4 regions of the Streptomyces sp. NPDC012474 genome follow, and region 2 is predicted to be linked to each of the others. Evidence: riboswitches for the same ligand, from Rfam matches in the RefSeq annotation. Region 2 holds a riboswitch; each other region holds the start of a gene.

Region 1 (5,605 bases), on a different contig from region 2:
ACGCGCTCGGCGTACTTCCGCTCGATCAGCTCCCGCGTCTCGTTCGTGACGGGCGCGTTGTCGACGACGACGATCTCGAACCGCGGATGGTCCTGCGCCAGCAGCGAGTCCAGCGCCCGGGCCAGCTGCCCGGCGCGCTCCCGGGTGGCGACGACGACACTCGTGAACGGCGGCTCCCCGGGTCCGCCGAAGACGGCCGGCGCGTGCTCCGCCCGCGCCCGCTCCGCCAGCACGGCCCTGGGGTCCGCCCCCTCCGGCACTCGCCCGAGCAGCGTGCCCACCGGTCGGCCGCCCCTCCTGACCAGCACGAACACCTCGCCGTGCGTCACGGGCGGGCTCCCCGGGCCGGGTCTGAGCACCGCCTGGTCACCGTCGAGGTCCAGCTCGGCGACCTGCACCGCCCCGATGTCCAGGAACCGCCGGATCTCCTCCTGCGCACGCGCCGAACGGGCCATGCGCCCACCCCCCTTGTGTGTCAGGTACGGCGCAGCCGAGCCGCGCCCTTCAGCGTCCGTGCGGCCAGCGACGCGAGCCGCGGCCTGCCGCGGACGAAGCTGTGCGCGCGGCGTGTGGGCTCGCGGCTCAGCCAGTGCAGTGCCGCGCCGGCCCCCGGCCGGGTCACCGCACCTTCGTACACGGGCAGTTCGCCCGTCTTCAGGGCGTCCTTGTACTCGGCCGCGCCCCGTCCCAGGTCGAGCGTGCCGATGCCGTCGGCGGCCGCCGCCTCGGCCATGCGCAGGTGCAGCACGAGACCGGGTGAGAACTTCGCGAACTCCGGGTCGTACGCCGGGAACCAGCAGGCCAGCACCGAGGACGAACGCAGCCCGAAGTGCGCGGCGACGGGCCGCTCACCGGCGTACAGCACCGACAGCGTGCCGCTGCACTCCGGTGCCCGGGTCCGGGCCAGCTGCCCGACGAGCCCGGTGATCCACTCCTGGGCGAACCGGTCCCGGCGGCCGGTCCTGCGGTACTGGGCGGACTTCCACTCCATGAGCGTGCGCAGCGCGGCCGGTTCGCGTTCGTCGAACACGAACCGCAGGTCACCGGCGTGCCGGCCCAGCTTGCGCTCCTTGGCCAGCGTGGTCTTCAGGAACTTCGGCGACTGTGCGCGCAGCACCGACTCGTATGTCTCGTAGCCCTTCTCCACGTCGATGACGTAGGTGGCGTGCTCCTCGGCCGCGTACCGGACGAACAGCCGCTGCTCGGCCTCCAGGTTGTCGAAGGCGAAGCTCGACACCGAGCAAGCCCTCAGCAGTTGGTCCGTCTCCAGGTCCAGACCCGGCCGCAGGATCGCGCCCTGGGCGTCCGAGACACCGAGGCCGATCGCCCGGCCCTGCCCCAACGGGCCGCGCTCATAGGGCAGGAACCCGGCCGGTTCCAGCCCCTCGTACACCACGGCCACCCGCGCCCTGGGCCTGACCCGGCCGACGGCTTCGGTGAACTCCGGCTCCATGAAGGGGTTGCGCGGTGTCTCGCAGGCCGCCCGCAGCGCACGCCAGCGCTCCCTCTCCCCTTCGCCGAGCTCCCCGGGCCCGGCCACACGAATGCGCCCACTGCTCAACCCGACCCCCCGATCAAGTCCCCCCTGGACACTTGGAAGGTACCGCTCGATGCGGCCCCACGGGTAGGTAGCGGAGCATGTTGTTGCCAACCGGTGCAGAGGCCTTCAACCGGGCAATCGGCGTGGGTCGTACGATGAAACGAAGGGGCGCGCTGTCCGTATTCTCTGATCATGGCCGCACCCATCGCATATTCACTCATCGCCACCGATCTGGACGGGACGCTGCTGCGCGGCGACGACACCCTCTCCGACCGGTCTCTCGCCGCGCTCGCGCGGGTGGCGGACGCCGGTGCCCAGCACCTCGTGGTGACGGGCCGGCCGGCGCCGAGAGTGCGGCCGCTCCTGGACGACCTCGGCGCGACGGGGCTCGCGGTGTGCGGGCAGGGCGCGCAGGTGTACGACGCCGGCGCGGACCGGCTGCTGTGGTCCATCACCCTGGACCGGGAGCTGGCGGAGACCGCCCTGGGCAAGATCGAGGCCGAGGTGGGGCAGGTGTACGCGGCGGTCGACCAGGACGGGGTCGACGGGCTCACGCTGATCGAGCCGGGCTACCTGATGCCGCACCCGACCCTGCCCGCCGTGCGGGTCGACCGCCGCGACGAACTGTGGGGTGAATCCATCAGCAAGGTGCTGCTGCGCCATCCCCATCTGTCGGACGACGAGTTGGCGGCGACGGCCCGCTCGGTGGTCGGCTCACTGGCGACGGTGACGATGTCGGGGCCCGGCACGGTCGAACTCCAGCCGTGCGGGATCACCAAGGCGACGGGCCTGGCGCTGGCCGCCGAGCATCTGGGGCTGCGACCGGCGGACACCATCGCCTTCGGTGACATGCCCAACGACATCCCGATGTTCGACTGGGCCGGCCACGGCGTGGCGATGGCCAACGCCCATCCCGAACTCAAGGCCGTGGCCGACGAGGTCACCCTGTCGAACGAGGACGACGGCATCGCCGTCGTCCTCGAACGACTGCTGGGCGGGGCGGCTCAGTACGGGCCGTTGACGTTGTCGATCGAGCCGTAGCGGTCGGCCGCGTAGTTGCAGGCCGCGGTGATGTTGGCGACCGGGTCGTACGGGTCCCACGACGTGCCGTCCACGTGGTAGGCCTGGAAGGTCGGGTCGATGGTCTGGAGGAGACCCTTGGACGGGGTGCCCTTGGCGGCGTTGGAGTCCCAGTTGTTGATCGCCTGGGGGTTGCCGGACGACTCACGCATGATGTTGCGGTGGATGCCGTCGTAGGACCCGGGGATCCCCTTCTGCGCCATGATGTCCAGCGCCTCGCGGATCCACCCGTCGAGGTTGTCCGGGTAGGTCTTCACGGACGCCTGGGTGGCCTGGGTGACGCCGCCGGCGGGCTCGGCGGCCGGCTTGGCGGGGGCGGACGACTTGGTCGCCGTCTTCTTCGCGGTGTCCGTCTTGGTGGTCTTCACCGTCAGCTTCAGACCCGGGTGGATCAGCTTCGGGTCGTCACCGACGGCCGCGCGGTTGTCCTTGTACAGCTGCTTCCAGCCACCCGAGACGTCGTACTTGTCCGCGATGCGGGCAAGCGAGTCGCCCTTGACCACGGTGTACGGGAGGGACTTGGCGGGCTGGGCCGCCTGCGGCACGGACTGTGCGGCGGCGGGTGCGCTCTGGGGTTCGGCGGCGCTCGCGTGCGTGGCACCGAGGAGCGGCAGGGTGAGTGCGGCTCCTCCGGTACCGGCGGCGATGAAGCCTCGGGTCAGCGGGTTGGTTCTGGGGCGACGGTGCTTGCCTCGTCCGGCCATGGCGATATTCCTCTCCGGCGCCTGCGAGGTGAGCTGTCGGGTTCGGGCCGGGAGGTGCCCGGCCGCGTACGGCGCTGTGTGCCGTGCGCGGCTTCACCCCGAGCCGTGCCGCTGTGCGGACCGGCGACTTACCTGGGTCCCCCGCTCCTGCCCTGCGTGAGTGAGTCGGTTGGTGGGGAGTCCGGGCGGCGGCAGGATTGGGCGTCCGCCGGACAGGCCGGGAACGTATGCGAGAGCACATGTCGGGAACAAGCGCCTCAGTCACACATCGAGCGGTTGACCTTGGTCGGGGTTGTTTTGGCCGCTTGATCCTTTGCGGCAGCCAAGGCTCAACTGGCGTTCGGGGGAAGGTGGTACGGGCCGATGCCGAGGCGGGACGGAAAAGGGGGACAAGTGATTCAACTCACTGATCACGAGTCTGTGGGGCAATTTCTACCAAGAGGAATTCACCGACTCTTCTCGGCAAATCGTGCATAGTTCGCTACCTCTGGGTAAGTCGATTTATATCTGTTCTTATAGGTTGATCGAAAACATAACGGTCGTGATCGGATACCGCCCGGCCTGTAACCCTGGGTGCTGGCGGTGATCGAAACGTGACCGGATACGCTGGCCGGAGTGTGGGCAGCGACCTATCGACAATCCGCGTAACCACCGGCAGACACAGCAGACAGGAGACCCCTCGTGACCGACGTCGGGCCGTTCGGGCTGAGCGTGCGGGACCAGGCTCTGGAAGCCGATGTCCAGGCCGGACTGGCGGCTGTCGAGGAAGGCTTGCTCGAGGCCACCAAGAGCGAGGTGCCCTTCATCACGGAGGCCGCCCAGCACCTGGTGCGGGCCGGAGGCAAGCGGTTCCGCCCCCTGCTGGTGATGCTCTCCGCCCAGTTCGGTGACCGGTACGCGCCCGGGATCGTGCCGTCGGCCGTCGTCGTGGAGCTGACCCACCTCGCCACGCTGTACCACGACGACGTGATGGACGAGGCCTCCGTGCGCCGCGGCGTCGCGAGCGCGAACGCCCGCTGGGACAACTCCGTCGCGGTCCTCACCGGCGACTTCCTCTTCGCCCGCGCCTCGCACATCCTGGCCGACCTCGGCCCGGAGGCCGTGCGGGTGCAGGCCGAGGCGTTCGAGCGGCTGGTGACCGGCCAGATCCTGGAGACGGCCGGACCGCAGGACGGCCGGGACCCCGTCGAGCACTACCTCGACGTGCTGGGCGGCAAGACCGGCTCGCTGGTCGCCGTGTCGTGCCGGTTCGGCGCGATGATGTCCGGCGCCGACGACACGGTCGTGGACGTCCTGACCCAGTACGGCGAGCGGCTCGGCGTCGCCTTCCAGCTCGCGGACGACGTCCTGGACATCGCCTCCGACTCCCACGAGTCCGGCAAGACGCCGGGTACCGACCTGCGCGAGGGCATCCCCACGCTGCCGGTGCTGCGGCTGCGCGAGCGGGCGGCCCGGCTCGGACTCGCCGAGGACGCCGCCCTGTGCGACCTGCTCGACTCCGACCTCACCGACGACGCCCGGCACGCCGAGGCCCTGCGCCTGCTGCGGGCCCACCCGGCGCTGGAGCAGGCCCGGCGGGACACCGTCCGCTACACCCAGGACGCCCGTTCGGCGCTCGCACCCCTGCCGGAGTGCACCGCGAAGACGGCGCTCCTGGAGCTGTGCGACGCGGTGGTGCACCGGGCCGGCTAGGGCCTCTGTACCGTCCGACCCCTACGGGTCGGGGGAGAAGCGGCCCTTCCGTGTCATACCCCAGCAGTACACGGAGTTGAGCCCGGGGTCTGACGTATCTCCCTGGCCGATTTGGTCAGATGGACACCACGGAAAGACACCACTCCTCACCTGTTCGGGTGAGAATGGCGGCTCAGGGACGAGTGCGTGGACGACACGGACAGCCGCCGCCGATCACGGAGGTAGGGCACACATGGCACCGTACGCATCCGACGACAGCACGACCGCCGGAGAGGGCGACGAGCAGCGCTCCGTGCGGCGCAAAGCCGCGCGGTACATCGTCCCGGTCACGGTGGTGGGGGTGGCCGCCGCGACGATCGGGCTGGTCCCCGCGCTCGCCGACTCCGGGGACCCCGACCTCCCGAAGATCACCGCACAGCAACTCATCGAGAAGATCGCCAAGTCGGACGTCCAGCAGCTGTCCGGCACGGTGAAGATCAGCACGGACCTCGGACTGCCGAACCTCGGCGGCCTGGAGTCGGGCCTGCTGTCCGGTGCCACGGGCAAGGGCGAGGGCGGCTCCTCCGCCGACCCGACGGCCAAACTCACC
Region 2 (5,605 bases):
TCGGCGTACCCGGCGGAGACCACGACGAGCCCCTGCACGCCGTGTTCGCCGCACTCGGTGACGACCTCGGGGACCTGCTCGGCCGGTACGGCGACGACGGCGAGGTCGACCGGGCCGTCGATGTCCCGCACCGAGCGGTGCGCGGGCACGCCGTCGAGCTCCTTCTGCTCCTCGGGAAGGGCCTTGTTCACGGCGTACAGGCGGCCGGTGAAGCCGGCGTCGCGGATGTTGCCGAGGACGCTGCGGCCCACGCCGCCCGGGGTGCGCCCGGCGCCGATGACGACGACCGAGCCGGGGGCGAGCAGCCGCTGCACGGAGCGTGCCTCGGCGCGGTGTTCGCGGGCGTACTGCACGGCGAGGGAGCGGTCGGTGGGTTCGAGGTCGAACTCCAGACGGACGACGCCGTCCTCGAAGCTGCGCTTCTGTGTGTAGCCGGCGTCCGTGAACACCTTGATCATCTTGGTGTTGGCGGGCAGTACCTCGGCGGCGAAGCGGCGGATGCCGCGCTCGCGGGCGACGGCACCGATGTGTTCGAGCAGGGCGGAGGCGACCCCGCGGCCCTGGTGGGCGTCCTGTACGAGGAAGGCGACCTCGGCCCATTCAGAAGGGGCGGGCGCGGAGCGCCCTCCGGCACGGGCGGTGGCGGGAGACGGGTGGGCGGGTGCCGACGCGGGCGTTCCGTCCGCGCCGATCCGGTCGTAGCGTACGGTGGCGATGAACTCGCCGCCGATCGTGGCCGCGAGTCCCACCCGGTCCACAAAGTCGTGGTTCGTGAAGCGGTGGACGTCCTTGGCGGACAGGCGAGGGTACGGCGCGAAGAAGCGGTAGTACTTCGACTCGTCGGAGACCTGCTCGTAGAAGCTGACCAGGCGATCGGCGTCATCAACGGTGATGGGCCGGATGCGCGCGGTGCCTCCGTCGCGCAGCACCACGTCGGCTTCCCAGTGGGCGGGATACTCGTGCCGGTCCGGCGAGGTCTGCATGGGCCCCAGAGTACGGCTAGCGTCCGACAGTGGCGCGAGGCAGTCTGTGGAGGGCGTCAGTCGGGTCGAGGCCGCGATCCGACGGCACCCCTGGAGCGGAACGCGAGGACCGCTCCGGGCGGGCTTCACGATATGGGAAACTGGTCTAGACAACCCTGAACACCGAAGGGCAGCAACACATGGCTGAGCGCCGCGTCAACGTCGGCTGGGCCGAGGGTCTCCACGCCCGCCCCGCCTCCATCTTCGTCCGAGCCGCCACGGCCGCAGGCGTCCCGGTGACGATCGCCAAGGCTGACGGCAACCCCGTCAACGCGGCCTCGATGCTGGCCGTCCTGGGCCTCGGCGCCCAGGGTGGCGAGGAGATCGTCCTCGCCTCCGACGCCGAGGGCGCGGACGCCGCCCTGGACCGGCTGGCCAAGCTGGTCTCCGAGGGTCTCGAGGAACTGCCCGAGACCGTCTGATCCCGTGCGCCGATCCGGCGCACACCGAAGGGCTCGTCCGTATTCGCCGGGCGAGCCCTTCGTCATTCCCATCGACGAGGGGCCAGAATTCTGGAATTTCCAGTTTCCGGGCAAGGGAAATAGACCCGCACGAATTGGCTGCTCTTTGTATACGGCCGCCGTGTTAATGCCGCGGGCTCGCCGTGTTTACGGGATGTTGCGAGTTCCTCACATGGTCCGCGGGCTCCCTGCCGGAGCGGAAACGCAGTCGGTGCGCACCCCGCGCGCGCTCGGCGTGCAGCGCCGTGACCGCCCGCGCGCGCTCGCCGTCCCCGCGCGCCACCGCGTCCACGATCGCGCCGTGCTCCGTCCAGGACTCCACCGGGCTGACCGGCGCGTCCACGGCGTACATCCACGCGATCTTGTGGCGGAGCTGGGTGAGCATCGAGGTCAGTGCGGGGCTGCCGGAGGCCTGGGCGAGCGTTTCGTGGAACCAGCCGCCGAGGGAGCGCAGATCGTCGCTGCTGCCGCGGCGGGCCCGCTCCTGGCCCAGCCTGACCAGGCCGCGCAGGACCTTCAGATGCGCCTCGGTGCGGCGCTGGGCGGCGCGGGCCGCGCCGAGCGGCTCCAGGAGCATGCGCATCTCCAGCAGGTCGCCCGCCTCCTGCTCGGTGGGTTCGGCGACGCACGCGCCCGCGTGCCGGCGGGTCACCACGAAGCCCTCGGCCTCCAGAGTGCGCAGCGCCTCCCGGACGGGCACCCGCGAGACGCCGTAGCGGCGGGCGAGGAGTTCCTCGGTGAGCCGGCTGCCGCGTCCGTGGACACCCGCGACGATGTCGTCCCGGATGGCCGTGCACACCGAGTGCGCGGGAATACGCATGACCGACCTCCCCTTAATTCCCGTGAAACGCCGACGAGCGGCGCCCGTTCCGTGACTCTATTGCAATGAGCCGGAATTTCCGACGGCAAGCGGGAATCCAGGGATATTTTTTGGACAGGCTCCGCAGTAAACGCCGAAAGCCCCGGCTCGGGGAGCCGGGGCTTCGGGGACAGCGCTGAGGTTCCGGTCAGACGTTCACGCCGTGCGAGCGGAGGTAGGCGACCGGGTCGATGTCCGAGCCGTACTCGGGGCTCGTACGGGCCTCGAAGTGCAGGTGTGGCCCGGTGACGTTGCCGGTCGCGCCGGACAGGCCGATCTGCTGGCCCGGAGTGACCTGCTGGCCCACCGAGACGCCGGCGGAGGACAGGTGGCCGTACTGGGTGTACGTCCCGTCGTTCATCTTGATCACGATCTGGTTGCCGTACGAGCCGCCCCAGCCGGCCTCGACGACGGTGCCCGCGCCGACCGCGTGGACGGAGGTGCCACTGGCGGCGTGGAAGTCGACACCGGTGTGGCTGCCGGAGGACCACAGGCCACTGTTGGCCTGATAGCTGGTGGAGACGTACGAGCCGGAGATCGGGGACACGAAGGTGTTGAGGCGCTTGCGCTCGGCCTCGCGGGCGGCACGCTCCTTGACCTCACGGGCCTCCTCGGCCGCCTGCTTGGCCTTCTTCGCCGCCTCGGCCGCCTGCTTGCGGGCGGCCTCCTCGGCCTTCTGCTTGGCGGCGGTCTCGTCGGCGGCCTGCTGCTGCGCGACCGCCTGGGCGTCGATCTGCTGGGCCACGGTGTCGCCCATGGTGACGACCGGGGTGAGGCCGGTCTGCTCGGCGCTGGGCTCGGCGGCGAAGGCCGCGGGGGCTGCCACGGTACCGATCACGCCGGTGGTGGCGAGGGCCGCGACGCCCGCGGCGCGGGCGGTGCCGCGCTGGATCCTGCTGGGACGACGGTGCTTCCCGGTGGCGCGAGTGAACGCCATGTAGTGGCTGGTCCTTTCCTTCCCTCTCGCCTACCGGGTTAGCTGACGGGTTCGGAGCAGGAAGGTCTCCTACGGACTCCCTCGCGGCTCGCGCGGGCGCCCGATTCACCCCAGGGACTTCGATGGGTCCCCGGCTCCCCTGGCTCGCGCCGTACGGGGACTCGGCGATGACTGTCCGGTGCCGCGGATGCGGCGCACTGCCTGACGAACAGCCCGGACGACGCTAAGCGGCGCCACTTTCAATTCCCAAACGAATCCTGGTGTTTGTAGCGGATCCCACAGGGCAGACAGGCAACCTCCGTATCAATTCGGGCATAAAGGAGCCCTGGTGCCTTGGAAGACAACCAGGGCCCCTACGCGCGCGTGCCGCTACTCGGCGGCGACGACGGTCACTTCGCCGATGCCCAGGGCCTCCACGGGCGCCTTGATCTGCGCAGCGTCACCGACGAGGACGGTCACCAGACGGTCCACCGGGAAGGCGCTCACGGCCGCCGCGGTGGCCTCCACGGTGCCGGTCGCGGCGAGCTGACGGTACAGCGTGGCCTGGTAGTCGTCGGGCAGGTGCTGCTCGACCTGGTCGGCCAGCGTGCTCGCGACCGCCGCGGCCGTCTCGTACTTCAGCGGAGCCACCCCGACCAGGTTCTGCACGGCGACGTCCCGCTCGGCGTCGGTCAGCCCCTCGGCGGCGAGGGTGCGCAGCACCGTCCAGAGGTCGTCCAGAGCGGGGCCGGTGTTGGGCGTGTCGACGGAACCGCTGATGGCGAGCATCGCGGCACCCGTGCCGTCCGGAGCGGACCGGAGGACCTGGCCGAACGCCCGTACGCCGTAGGTGTAGCCCTTCTCCTCGCGCAGGACGCGGTCCAGACGGGAGGTGAGGGTGCCGCCGAGGCAGTACGTGCCGAGCACCTGCGCGGGCCACACGCGGTCGTGCCGGTCCGGGCCGACCCGGCCGATCAGCAACTGCGTCTGGACGGCGCCGGGGCGGTCCACGATGACGACCCGGCCGGTGTCGTCGGCGGTCACCGGCGGCACGGGGCGGGACTCGGCCGAGGAGCCCGTCCAGGCGCCCAGGGTCTCCCCGAGCAGGGCGTCGAGGTCGATGCCGGTGAGGTCGCCGACGACCACGGCGGTGGCCGTGGCGGGACGGACGTGCTTCTCGTAGAAGCCGCGAACGGCCGCGGAGTCGATCGCGGCGACCGTCTCCTCGGTGCCCTGCCGGGGCCGCGACATACGCGCGTCCGACGGGAACAGCTCCCTGGAGAGCTCCTTGGCGGCGCGGCGGGAGGGGTTGGCCAGCTCGTGCGGGATCTCGTCGAGGCGGTTGGCGACCAGCCGCTCGACCTCGCTGTCGGCGAACGCGGGCGACCTCAGCGCGTCGGCGATCAGGTTCAGTCCCTTGGCGAGCCGGGAGGCCGGCACCTCGAGGCTGAGCCGGACGCCGGGGTGGTCGGCGTGCGCGTCGAGAGTGGCACCCGCGCGCTCCAGCTCGGCGGCGAACTCCTCGGCGGAGTGCTTGTCGGTGCCCTCGGAGAAGGCCCGGGCCATGATCGTGGCCACACCGTCGAGGCCGGCCGGCTCGGCTTCCAGGGGGGCGTCGAGCAGGACCTCCACGGCGACGACCTGCTGACCGGGGCGATGGCAGCGCAGCACCGTCAGGCCGTTGTCGAGCGTGCCGCGCTCGGGGGCGGGGAAGGCCCACGGCTTGGCGTCGCCCGCCTGCGGCCGGGCGTGGAAGTCCATCGTGGCGAGCTCGGTCACTTGGCCGCCTCCTCGTTCTCGTCGCCGGCCGCGGCTGCGGTGTCCTCGGTGGCGTCCTCGTCGGTGACGGGCTCGTACACGAGCACCGCGCGGTTGTCGGGCCGCAGGCGGGCCTTGGCGACCTCCTGGACCTCCTCCGCCGTGATCTCCAGCACACGCTGGACGGCGGTCAGGGCGAGCTGCGGGTCGCCGAACAGCACGGCGTACCGGCACAGTTCGTCGGCGCGGCCGGCGACCGTGCCGAGCCGGTCCAGCCACTCGCGCTCCAGCTGGGCCTGGGCGCGCTCCATCTCCTCCGCCGTGGGGCCCTCCTCGGCGAACCTGGCGAGCTCCTCGTCGATGGCGGTCTCGATGACCGGAACCTCCACGTCACCGGACGTCTTCACGTCCAGCCACCCCAGGGAGGGCGCCCCGGCGAGCCGCAGCAGGCCGAAGCCGGCCGCCACGGCCGTACGGTCGCGCCGCACCAGCCGGTTGTAGAGGCGGGAGGACTCGCCGCCGCCGAGGACGGTGAGGGCCAGGTCGGCCGCGTCGCACGCGCGCGTGCCGTCGTGCGGCAGCCGGTAGG
Region 3 (5,605 bases), on a different contig from region 2:
TCCGGGCCGGCCAGCAGCTACGCCGTCCATGTCACCGACCGGGACGAGCTGCTGCACCTGCACTGGGGACCCCGGATCGGGCTCGCCGACGCCGAGGCCCTCGCCGTCCGGCCGCTGCCGGAGTACTGGCCCTTCGAGTCCCCGCTCGACGGACGCGAGGAGTACCCGGTCGAGGGCGGCCCCCGGTTCGTCCGCCCCGCCCTGTCCGTGCGCACGGCCGAGAGGCGCGGCACCGAATGGCTCTTCGAGGGGCACGACGCCGAGGACGGCGAGCTGCGGCTCCGGTTCCGCGACGGCGACCTGGCCGTCACGCTGCACTACCGGACGCCCTCCGCGACGGACGTCGTCGAGCGCTGGGTGACCCTGGACAACCGGGGGCCGGCCGTCGAGCTGCTGCGCGCCGACTCCGCGACCTGGACCCTGCCCGACCGCGAGGCCTGGCGGCTGTCCCAGCTGCACGGCCGCTGGGGGGCCGAGTCCCGGCTGACGCGCTCCGGCCTCACCCACGGCGAGAAGGTCATCGGCAGCCGCCGCGGCCACACCTCCCACCAGCACCTGCCGTGGGTCGCGCTGGACACCGACGCCACCGAGGAACGCGGCGAGGTCTACGGCTGCGCCCTGGGCTGGTCCGGGTCCTGGCGCATCACCGTGGCCCAGCTCCCTGACGCGCGCGTGCAGATCACCGGCGGGGCGGGCTGGGACGACTCGGGCCTGCTGACGCTGGGCGCGGGGGAGTCGTACACGACCCCGGTCTTCGCCGGGCTCTGGAGCGACGGCGGTTTCGGCGGGGCGAGCCGCGCCTGGCACGCCTACCAGCGGGCGCATGTGATCCCGGACGCGGGCCGGGACCGGCCGGTGCTGTTCAACTCCTGGGAGGCCACCGAGTTCGACATCTCCGAGGAGCAGCAGCGGGCGCTCGCCGAGCGGGCGGCCGCCATGGGTGTCGAGCTCTTCGTGGTCGACGACGGCTGGTTCGGGGCGCGCACCAGCGACCGGGCCGGGCTCGGCGACTGGAGCCCCAACCCCGACCGCTTCCCAGGCGGGCTGAAGCCCCTCGCCGACCACGTGCACGGCCTCGGCATGCAGTTCGGGATCTGGGTCGAGCCCGAGATGGTCAACCCGGACAGCGACCTGTACCGCGCGCACCCCGACTGGGTGCAGTACCAACCGGGACGAAAGCGGACGGAGTTCCGCAATCAGCTCGTACTCAACCTCGCCCGCGAGGACGTCCGGGAGTACCTGTGGGAGCAGCTCGACGGGCTCCTCTCCCGAGCGCCGGTCGACTACGTCAAGTGGGACTTCAATCGCTGCTTCACCGACGCCGGCTGGCCGGACGACCCCTACCCGCAGCGGCTGTGGGTCGACCACGTGCACGGCCTGTACGCCCTGCTGGACCGGTTGCGGGCCGCCCACCCCGGCGTGGCCTTCGAGTCCTGCTCGGGCGGCGGCGGGCGGATCGACCTCGGTGTGCTGAGCCGCACGGACCAGGTGTGGACCTCCGACAACACCGACCCGCTCGACCGGCTCGCCATCCAGCACGGCTTCAGCCAGATCCATCCGGCCCGGGTCATGGCCGCCTGGGTCACCGACAGTCCGAACGCCATGCTCAATCGGCGGGCCAGCTCCCTGCGGTTCCGGTTCGTCAGCGCCATGGCCGGGGTGCTGGGGGTCGGCGGCGATCTCACGCGGTGGACGCGGGAGGAGCTCGCCGAGGCGCGGGAGTGGGTGGGGCTCTACAAGGGGATCCGGCCCGTGGTGCAGCGCGGCGACCAGTACCGGCTGCGTCCCCCGCGGGGCGGGCTGAGCGCGGTGCAGTACGTCCTCGGCGACGAGACGGTCGTCCTCGCCTGGCTCCAGGCGCAGCGCTACGGCGAGCCCGTACCTGCGCTCCGGATGCGTGCCCTCGACCCGACCGCGTCGTACGAATGCCTCGAAACGGGTGAAGTCCACCGCGGGGCCGTGCTGCTTCATCACGGACTGCGGGTCGGCCTGCGAGGGGATCTGAACGCCGTGGTCGTCCGTCTTAAGCGGAAGTAGGCGTTCTGTCCGAATAGGGCGATTGAGCCGCTTAGGGATAACGTGCCCCGATCGTAAAGGAGATGAGGTCGGGGTGCGTGACCATCGTCATATTCGTGACGATCTGTTGTCGCCATGTTCACGTAATTCACGCATTGTTCAGGGCGGTTGGGAAAAGCGGGAGATCGGTAATCCACGCTCGGTGACCGCGGATGTGTCGACGCGTCAAGAGAAACACCGTCACGGGCAACCGCAAGCTTGTCCGTTTGCGTCCTGGTCGCTTACGTTCCACACCAATCCGGACGGACGCCTAATCCTGCCGCCGACCGGAGCCCGCACACACTGACCCGACGTACGGCAGGAGCGGGGGACCCACAGGTAAGACGCCTGTTCCGGTTCCCGGAACGGCTTGGGGTTAAGCCGCGCCCAGGCGCGGCCGGGCATCTCCAGCCCGCACCCGACAGCTCACCTCGCAGGCGACGGAGAGGAATTCGCCATGCCCGCGAAGGGTAAGCACCGCCGTCCCAAAGCCCAGCGTTTCACCCGCTCCATCGCCGTCGCCGGAACCGGCGGAGCCGCTCTCGCGCTGCCGCTCATGGGGGCCGCCGGCGCCCATGCCGCCACCCCGCAGTCGGCTCCCGAAAAGGCCGTCCAGTCGGCCCCGGCGGCCGAGAAGAAGGCCGCCGAAAAGGCGACCGGCGCCCGCACGTACACCGTGCAGGCCGGCGACTATCTCGCGAAGATCGCCGACGATCAGAACGTCAGCGGCGGCTGGAAGAAGCTCTACGCCGACAACCGTGACGCCGTCGGCTCCGACCCGTCGCTGATCCACCCGGGTCTGAAGCTGTCGATCGGCAAGCAGGCGGCGAGCGCGCCGCAGTCCTCGGCCCCGTCCGCGCCGAAGGCCTCCGCCCCGAAGCCCCCGGCCTCCCAGCCGTCCGCCGGCGAGTCCTCCGCGCAGGCGGAGACCGCCGCGAAGCCGGCCGCCGCCAAGCCCGCCGCCGAGAGCAACGCCGGCGGCTACAGCCTCCCGGTCGCCGGTGCCACCGTCAGCACCCCGTACCGCATGTCCGGCAGCATGTGGTCCAGCGGCTACCACACCGGTGTCGACTTCGTCGTCCCGACCGGCACCTCCCTCAAGGCCGTCGGCGCCGGCACGGTCGTCTCCGCCGGCTGGGGCGGCGCCTACGGCAACCAGGTCGTCATCAAGCTCGCCGACGGCCACTACGCCCAGTACGCCCACCTGTCCCAGCTCTCCGTCTCGGCCGGCCAGACCGTGACCGCCGGGCAGCAGGTCGGCCTGTCGGGCGCGACGGGCAACGTGACCGGACCGCACCTGCACTTCGAGATCCGCACCACGCCGGACTACGGCTCGGACATGGACCCGGTCGCCTTCCTGCGCTCGCACGGCGTCTCCGTCGGCTGACCGGCCGCACGACCACCTGCCTGACACGCGGCCGAAGGCCGGACCCCGATCCCCGGGTCCGGCCTTCGACGTGTGCGCACGGTCGGCCGTGTCAAGGGATCGACATGCGGCGGCAGTTGGGACAGAGTGATCCCGCCCGGAGTGCAAGCGCTTTCCAGAGTCTTCCCGAGGAGCTGTGTCCCGTGCCGACCACCCGCAGAGCGTTCGGAGCCCTGGCCGCCGGAGCCGCCCTGGCGGCCCTCGCCCCCACGGCCGCCGCGCACGCCGCACCCCGTCACCGTCGCCTCCTCGCCCGCGACGACTTCTGCCACGGCCTCGGCCAGTGGGTCACCGAACTCCAGGACGGCGGCGCCGTCACCGCCTCCCGCGGCATCCTGGAGATCGACGTGCCGAGCGGCGCGACCGTGTGGTTCAGGCAGCGGCTCGAAGGGCCGTACGTCCTCGAGTACACCGCGACCCCCGTCTCCGACGGCGGGGTCAACGACCGGGTCTCGGACCTCAACAACTTCTGGAACGCGACCGACGTACGCTCCCCGGGCGACCTCTTCGCGACTGCGCGCGGCGGCGCCCTCGACGAGTACGACCACCTCACGACGTACTACGCGGGGTACGGGGCCAACTACAACACCACGACCCGGCTGCGCCGCTACGTCGGCGAACCCGGCGTCCGCCCCCTGGTGTTCGACTACACCGAACCGCTGCTGGTCCCGAACGAGCCCAACCGGGTCCGGATCGTCTCCGACGGCTCGACGGTCCGGTGGTGGAACAACGGGCGGCTCGTCTTCGACCACACCGACCCACAGCCCTACACGAGCGGCCACTTCGCCTTCCGGACCGTCTGGAGCCATTTCCGGATCAGTGGATTCCGGGTCTGGCGGCTCACCCCGAAACATCCCTGACAAGCGGTGTATTCCGGAGTTTGCGAACGCTTTGGGAGTGGCTTATCTCACCGCCCGTCAATCCCTTCCTACGGTCGCGTAGGTCACATTCGAAGGTGAATCATGAGCTGCTGTGGCAGACGATTCGAAGAATGACAGCAGAGCAGTGATCGGGTCGTACGTGGCGGTGGGGGACAGCTTCACCGAGGGCGTCGGTGATCCCGGCCCCGACGGGGCGTTCGTCGGCTGGGCCGACCGGTTCGCCGTCCTGCTCGCCGACCGCAGGCCCGAGGGCGACTTCCGATACACCAATCTCGCCGTACGCGGAAAACTCCTCGACCAGATCGTGGCGGACCAGGTTCCGCGGGCCGTCGACATGGCCCCGGACCTCGTCTCGTTCTGCGCCGGGGGCAACGACATCATCCGGCCGGGCACCGACCCGGACGAGGTGGCCGAGCGCTTCGAGCGTGCTCTGGCCCAGCTCACCGCCGTGTCCGGCACGGTCATGGTGACGACCGGCTTCGACACCCGTGGCGTGCCCGTGCTCAAGCACCTGCGCGGCAAGATCGCCACGTACAACGGACACGTCCGGGCCATCGCCGACCGGTACGGCTGCCCCGTGCTCGACCTGTGGTCCCTGCGCAGCGTGCGAGACCGCAGGGCCTGGGACGCGGACCGGCTGCACCTGTCGCCCGAGGGGCACACGCGCGTGGCGCTCCGCGCGGGCCAGGTGCTCGGCCTCGAGGTGCCGGCCGACCCCGAGCAGGAGTGGCCTCCGCTGCCCCCGCGCGGCGTACTCGACGCGCGGCGGGACAACGTCGCGTGGGCGCGCGAGTTCCTGGTGCCGTGGATCGGGCGCCGGCTGCGCGGGGAGTCGTCGGGCGACCATGTGACGGCCAAGGGGGCGCTGTCGCCGGACGACATCAGGATGCGGATCGCATCGGTGGCGTGAGAGCGGCTCCTGCGCGTGCGGGCGGCGCCGGTCGGAACCGGCGCCGCCCGCAGGCGTCGCAGCCGCGTCTGCGGCGTGATGCGAACGACAGGCCCTAAGGGGTCAGCCGCTCTTCACGGGCCAGGCCCAGCTCACGGATCAGCGCCTCCTCCACCCATTCCTGGGCCCGCGATCGCGGCACCGCGCCGTAGGACGTCAGCTGGACGGCGAGGCCGTCGAGGAGGGCGGTGAGACGCAGGGCCGTACCGGCCGGGTCCGGGCAGCGGAACTCGCCGGCGGCCACGCCCTCCGCGATGACCTCGCCGAGGGCCGCCTTCCACTGCCGGTCGAGGT
Region 4 (5,605 bases), on a different contig from region 2:
GCGCCGCGTCCCGACTTCCGTCCGCTGACCCGTTTCGAGGGCCAGGGACTGGACAAGGGACATGTCGTGAACGACCTCCTCTTCCGTCGCGTACAGCACGTGGACCAGCCCCCCGCCGGCGCCTGACCACCCCTGGCACCTCTTCCGCCTGCGGACAGCGCCCATCCGTCGTTAGGGTCAATGCCGTGGCCACCAGCCCCCCACATCCGTCGTATCCCAGCGGTCCGAGCGAGGGCGCTCCCCTCACGGGCCCGGGCACGGCCGGCTCCCTGCGGCACGCCCACTGGTGGCAGCGCGCCTGGGTGCGCTACGGCGCGCTGAGCACGCTCCTCGCGATATCCGGCCTCGTCATCCTCGCCCTGGTCCGCGAGGAGACCGGCACGGAGGGCTTCCTGGTCGGGCTGGGGCTGGCCGTCCTGCCGGTGCCCCTGCTGATAGCCGCGTTCCGCTGGCTGGACCGGGTGGAACCCGGCCCCTGGCGGAACCTGCTGTTCTGCTTCGCCTGGGGCGCCTGCGCGGCGGCGCTGATAGCGATCGTCGCCAACAGCTTCGCGACGAGATGGATAGCGACGGCGACGGCGGACCCGTCCAGCGCGGACACCCTGGGCGCCACCGTGATAGCCCCGGTGGTCGAGGAGTCGGCCAAGGCGGCGGCCGTCCTCCTGGTCTTCCTCTTCCGGCGGCGGGACTTCACCGGCATCGTCGACGGGGTCGTCATAGCCGGCGTGACGGCCACCGGCTTCGCCTTCACGGAGAACATCCTCTACCTGGGCACGGCCTTCGGCACCGACCAGCTCACCGGCGACACCGGCGTCGCCTCCGTCACGGCGGCCACCTTCTTCGTGCGGATCGTCATGTCGCCGTTCGCGCACCCGCTGTTCACGGTCCTCACCGGCATCGGCTTCGGCGTCTCCGCGCTCTCGGCGGACCGCCGGCTTCTGCGCCGCGTCGCGTTCCCGCTCGGCGGGCTGCTCCTCGCGATGGGCATGCACGCGATGTGGAACGGCTCGTCGGCGTTCGGCGAGTACGGGTTCTTCGCCGTGTACGCGGCGTTCATGGTGCCCATCTTCGGGCTGCTGACGTGGCTGGTGATCTGGACCCGGCAGCGGGAGCTGAAGACCGTACGGGCGGAGCTGCCCGCCTACGCCTCGGCCGGCTGGCTGACCCCTGCCGAGCCGTACGCGCTCGGCTCGATGCGGGCCCGGCGGATCGCCCGCCAGCACGCCCGCCGTCACGTGGGCAGGGCGGCGGCGCGGGAGGTGGCGCGGTACGAGGCGTACGCGACGTCCCTGGCGTTCCTGCGGCACCGGGCCCGGCGTGGCCGCGCCGGGCCCGGCTTCGCCGTACGGGAGCGGGAACTGCTCGGCGAACTGTGGCGGCGCCGGGAGGTGGCCCGACCCGCGCTGGACCACGCGGCGCGGATCACCGCCCCTCCGGTCCCGGTGTCGGCCCCGCCCTGGCCGGTGTACGGGGTGTACGGGTACGACCCACAGCCGACGCCGTACCCCGCGTACAACCCGTACCGCTCCTAGGGGTCCTTTCACCATGCCCGTCCGGGTCGGACGCTCATGGTGAAAGGCCGCCCTCTTAGCTGCCTGTCGTGTCCATCAGGCCGAAGCCTGCGTGAGCCGCCCGATCTCGGTCTCCGACAGCGTCAGCTCGCCGACGCCGGTCAGTGCGGGCAGCTGCTCCACCGTCCGCGCGGAGGCGATCGGCGCCACCACCGTCGGCTGGGCGGCGAGCCAGGCCAGAGCCACGGTGGCCACGGGCGCGTCGTGCGCCGCGGCGATGTCGTCGAGGGCGGCGAGCACCCGTCGCCCCCGCTCGGTCTCCAGGTGCTTGGCCGCGCTCCCCGCCCGCGCGCTCTCGACCGCCGCACCGGCCCGGTACTTGCCCGTGAGGAAGCCGGACGCGAGGGCGAAGTACGGCACGGCGGCCAGGCCGGCCCGCTCGGCGAGATCCTGGAGCTCACCCTCGTAGGTGTCGCGGGATACCAGGTTGTAGTGGGGCTGAAGGGCTACGTACCGGGCGAGCCCTTCGCGGTCGGAGAACTCCAGGGACGCCCGCAGCCGCTCGGCGGAGATGTTGGAGGCGGCGATGTGCCGCACCTTGCCGGCCTTCACGAGGGTGTCGAGCGCGCCGATGATCTCCTCGACGGGCACGTCGGGCTGATCGAAGTGCGTGTAGTACAGGTCGATGTAGTCGGTGCCGAGGCGCCGCAGGGAGGCGTCGGCGGCTGCCGTGATGGTGGCGGCGGACAGGCCGCGGAACTCGGGGTGCTGGCTGACCTTGGTGGCGACGACGACGTCCGCCCGGTTGCCGCGGGACTTCAGCCACTTGCCGAGCACGGTCTCGGACTCACCGCCCTGGTTGCCCTCGACCCAGGCCGAGTAGGAGTCGGCGGTGTCTACGAAGTTGCCGCCGGCGGCGGTGTAGGCGTCGAGGACGGCGAACGACTGGGCCTCGTCGGCGGTCCAGCCGAAGACGTTGCCGCCGAGGGCGAGCGGGAAGACGTCGAGGCCGGAAGGGCCGAGCTTGCGCAGAGAAGTCATACCGCACGTCAACGCCCGTACCGAAGCGGCCCATTCCACGGGGGACGCAAAGACCCTGTGAACACTCCTGCCGCGGCACGACGTTCCGGCACGCGCTCCGGCCCTGCCGTGCACGCCCCGGACATGAGGCGGCCCTGACGTCGGGGGGTCGTCGTCAGGGCCGCCGGTGCTTCAACGGGTGGGTACGGCTTACGGGTTCAGTCCCTTGCCCCGCAGCCACGCCATCGGGTCGATGCCGCTCGTGGAGCCGCCGGAGTGGACCTCCAGGTGAAGGTGGGCCCCGGTGACGTTGCCGGTGGCGCCCACACGGCCGATGACCTCGCCCGTGCTGACCTTCTGGCCGACGCTGACGCCGATGGAGGACTGGTGCGCGTACCAGATCTCGGTGCCGTCATCGAGGGTGAGGACGGTCTTGTAGCCGTACGAGCCGTTCCAGCCGGCCTCGGTGATGGTGCCGCTGTGCACGGCCTTGATCGGCGTGCCCGTGGGGGCGGCGAAGTCCAGGCCCGTGTGGTAGCCGGAGGACCAGTAGGCGCCGGCCTGGCCGAAGCTGGAGGTGATGGTGTACGAGGAGGTCGGCAGGGTGAACTGCTTGGCCAGGGCGGCGAGACGCTCGGCCTCGGCCTTCTTCCTGGCCTCCTCCTCCGCCTTCTTCTTGGCCTCGGCGGCCTTGTCCTTGGCTTCCTTCTCCGCCTTGGCGACCGCTTCCGCGGCGGCCTTCTGGGCGGCGGCCGCGGCGTCCTCGGCGGCCTTGGTCTCGATCTGGTCCTGCTGGTGCTCGACCTGGGCCATGATCCGGGCGCGCAGTGCCTCGCCGGCACCGGCGCCGGAGGTGCCCTTGGTCTGCTCGGTGGCGGCCGCGGCGGTGCCGAGGCTGCTGAGCGGAGTGGCGGAACCTTCGGGGGTGTCGTCGTCCGAGATGAGGGAACCCACCGAGGGCAGGTCCGGGACGGAGATGGACACCGGGGGCTTGCCGGTCTGGGCGCTGGCCATGCCGCCGGCACCCACGGCGGCTATGACGCCGACGCCCAGGACGGTGGAGCTGCGGGCGAGGCCTCCGCCGCGCTGCTTGGTGACACGATGCCGGCCACGGACGGGACGGATGGACTCCTCGGTGGGGTTCCACTCCTGGAACGGGCCCTCTTCGGTGGGCTGATTGCCGTAGCCGAAGGTGTCGGTGTCGCGCTTCGGCGCGAGCGGGGCCGCGGGGGCAGGCCGGTTGGACGCCACGTGGGCGTGCTCCTTTCCTTCCTTCTCGCCTACCGGGTTAGCTGACGGGTTCGGAGCAGGAAGGTCTCCTACGCGCGTATACCGGCCGTGCTTCCACGGTGGTATACGCCCGATTCACCCCAAGTGGTGGTTCCCCGGTTCCCTTTCGGGATTCGGCGCGTGCGCACGGAGCCGCCTTCTGTGACGGCTGGGACGACCGCGCTGCGTTATCGAACGTTAATAGACGCGCGAGGGGTATTCCAGCGATTCCGCTTGATCATTAACCTTTTTCGCGCGGACTTACCTGCCATGACCGGAGTAAATCGGGCGAGTTGACCGCTTCGCAAGTGACTGAGGAGTTTTGACGGGGCGTCAGTTCCCGCGCGGAACGGGGTGGTTCACTCACCGAGCGTAATGGGGTACGGGGGAAATGACCGAGGGCCGGAATCCTTTTTGGATTCCGGCCCTCGGCCTTCAGTAGCGGGGACAGGATTTGAACCTGCGACCTCTGGGTTATGAGCCCAGCGAGCTACCGAGCTGCTCCACCCCGCGTCGTTGTGTCTCCAGTGTACGCCATCCGCGGGACCACTCGTGCACACCCACCGATCGGCCCGTGCTCAGCCCGGTAGGTGGTGGTTCGGGGCCTTGGCCCGCTCCTCGTGCTCGGGGAGGACGACGACCTCCACTCCCCCGGCTGCCAGGACGCCGCTGCCGTCGGCGTCCGTCACGAAGGTGCCGGGCTCACGCCAGGCCGTGACCACGCGCCGTACGCCGGCGTCGAGGATCAGCCGGGCGCAGGGTGCGGGGCGGGAGGCGCGGCGGGCGCACGGCTCCAGGCTGCTGTACACCGTCGCGCCGGGCAGGCGCGGGTCGGCGGGGTCGAGCTTCGCCAGGGCCGCCTCCTCGGCGTGCACGACCGGGTCGCCCGCCTCGCGGGAGTGGCCGCGGGCCAGTTCCGTGCCGTCGGCCGCGACCACGACGGCCCCCACGCTGAACGCCGTGTCCGACGGCGGGCAGCGGTCGGCCAGTTCGCAGGCCAGGGCCAGCCAGTGGTGGTCGGCGGCGGCGGGCAGGGCGCCGGTGCCCGGCGCGGTCGGCTCGTAGCGCATGAGGACCACGTCCTCGATCCGCCGCGACTCCAGCAGCCGGAGCCGGCCGCCCTGGTAGCCGCCGGGGCCGAAGAGGCGGGGCGCCCCCGGGTCGCCCACGAAGAGGGGTGCGAGGACCAGCTGGAGTTCGTCGGCCAGGCCCTGGGTGAGGAGCTGGGTGTGGATCAGGCCGCCGCCCTCGACCATGAGCCGCCGCACGCCCCGGACGTCGTGCAGGTGTGTGAGCAGCCGCCGCCAGTCGAGGTCGGCGCCGAGCGGGACGACATCGGTGGCGAGGCCGAGGGCGCGGGCGCGTTCGGCGCCCCGGTCCGTCGTGTAGAGGACCTTCTCGCCGCCGGTGTGCCAGAAGCGGGCGTCCGGGTCGAGGTCGCCGGAGCCGCTGACCGTGACCTTCAGGGGGTACTCCGGTTTTCCGGCGGCCCGGCGGGCGGCCCGGCGTTCCTCCGAGTTCACCAGGAGCCGCGGGTTGTCCGCGCGGACGGTGCCGGCGCCGATCAGGATGGCGTCGACACCGGCCCGGACCTCGTCGACCCGGTCGAAGTCGGCCGGGCTCGACAGGAGCAGGCGGTCGGGTCCGGTGTCGTCCAAGTAGCCGTCGAGGGAGACGGCGGCGGACAGCAGGACGTACGGGTGAGGCATCGACGCTCCGCGGCTGGTCGGGACGGCGGGACCGACAGGGCCCCAAGGCGGGCTTGGTTCAAGTTTTAAACAAACCTACACTGGGGGCATGACGAC

The links. Region 2 has a riboswitch for cyclic di-AMP ahead of ACFY9S_RS22615 (peptidoglycan DD-metalloendopeptidase family protein). Riboswitches for the same ligand answer to the same signal wherever they lie in the genome.
Region 1: linked by a shared signal. The riboswitch ahead of ACFY9S_RS08930 (transglycosylase SLT domain-containing protein) and the one ahead of ACFY9S_RS22615 (peptidoglycan DD-metalloendopeptidase family protein) in region 2 are both predicted to bind cyclic di-AMP.
Region 3: linked by a shared signal. The riboswitch ahead of ACFY9S_RS11670 (peptidoglycan DD-metalloendopeptidase family protein) and the one ahead of ACFY9S_RS22615 (peptidoglycan DD-metalloendopeptidase family protein) in region 2 are both predicted to bind cyclic di-AMP.
Region 4: linked by a shared signal. The riboswitch ahead of ACFY9S_RS07995 (peptidoglycan DD-metalloendopeptidase family protein) and the one ahead of ACFY9S_RS22615 (peptidoglycan DD-metalloendopeptidase family protein) in region 2 are both predicted to bind cyclic di-AMP.

The regions. Positions count from the first base shown of each region.
Region 1 covers NZ_JBIBEP010000003.1:176,086-181,690, forward strand. The annotation lists gene ACFY9S_RS08915 (glycosyltransferase) at 1-455, opposite strand, end outside; gene ACFY9S_RS08920 (GNAT family N-acetyltransferase) at 476-1,561, opposite strand; gene ACFY9S_RS08925 (Cof-type HAD-IIB family hydrolase) at 1,733-2,581, shown strand; gene ACFY9S_RS08930 (transglycosylase SLT domain-containing protein) at 2,545-3,324, opposite strand; cyclic di-AMP (ydaO/yuaA leader) riboswitch at 3,330-3,505, opposite strand; gene ACFY9S_RS08935 (polyprenyl synthetase family protein) at 4,006-5,016, shown strand; gene ACFY9S_RS08940 (outer membrane lipoprotein carrier protein LolA) at 5,249-5,605, shown strand, end outside.
Region 2 covers NZ_JBIBEP010000010.1:114,993-120,597, reverse strand. The annotation lists gene ACFY9S_RS22630 (GNAT family N-acetyltransferase) at 1-983, opposite strand, end outside; gene ACFY9S_RS22625 (HPr family phosphocarrier protein) at 1,163-1,444, shown strand; gene ACFY9S_RS22620 (FCD domain-containing protein) at 1,608-2,303, opposite strand; gene ACFY9S_RS22615 (peptidoglycan DD-metalloendopeptidase family protein) at 2,491-3,279, opposite strand; cyclic di-AMP (ydaO/yuaA leader) riboswitch at 3,292-3,456, opposite strand; gene ACFY9S_RS22610 (insulinase family protein) at 3,649-5,037, opposite strand; gene ACFY9S_RS22605 (insulinase family protein) at 5,034-5,605, opposite strand, start outside.
Region 3 covers NZ_JBIBEP010000004.1:213,457-219,061, reverse strand. The annotation lists gene ACFY9S_RS11675 (alpha-galactosidase) at 1-2,037, shown strand, start outside; cyclic di-AMP (ydaO/yuaA leader) riboswitch at 2,347-2,508, shown strand; gene ACFY9S_RS11670 (peptidoglycan DD-metalloendopeptidase family protein) at 2,513-3,442, shown strand; gene ACFY9S_RS11665 (DUF6250 domain-containing protein) at 3,625-4,341, shown strand; gene ACFY9S_RS11660 (SGNH/GDSL hydrolase family protein) at 4,487-5,272, shown strand; gene ACFY9S_RS11655 (TetR family transcriptional regulator C-terminal domain-containing protein) at 5,367-5,605, opposite strand, start outside.
Region 4 covers NZ_JBIBEP010000002.1:671,528-677,132, reverse strand. The annotation lists gene trmB (tRNA (guanosine(46)-N7)-methyltransferase TrmB) at 1-126, shown strand, start outside; gene ACFY9S_RS08005 (PrsW family glutamic-type intramembrane protease) at 186-1,532, shown strand; gene ACFY9S_RS08000 (aldo/keto reductase) at 1,608-2,552, opposite strand; gene ACFY9S_RS07995 (peptidoglycan DD-metalloendopeptidase family protein) at 2,742-3,782, opposite strand; cyclic di-AMP (ydaO/yuaA leader) riboswitch at 3,794-3,950, opposite strand; tRNA gene ACFY9S_RS07990 (tRNA-Met) at 4,240-4,313, opposite strand; gene ACFY9S_RS07985 (dihydrofolate reductase family protein) at 4,379-5,509, opposite strand; gene ACFY9S_RS07980 (MarR family transcriptional regulator) at 5,598-5,605, shown strand, end outside.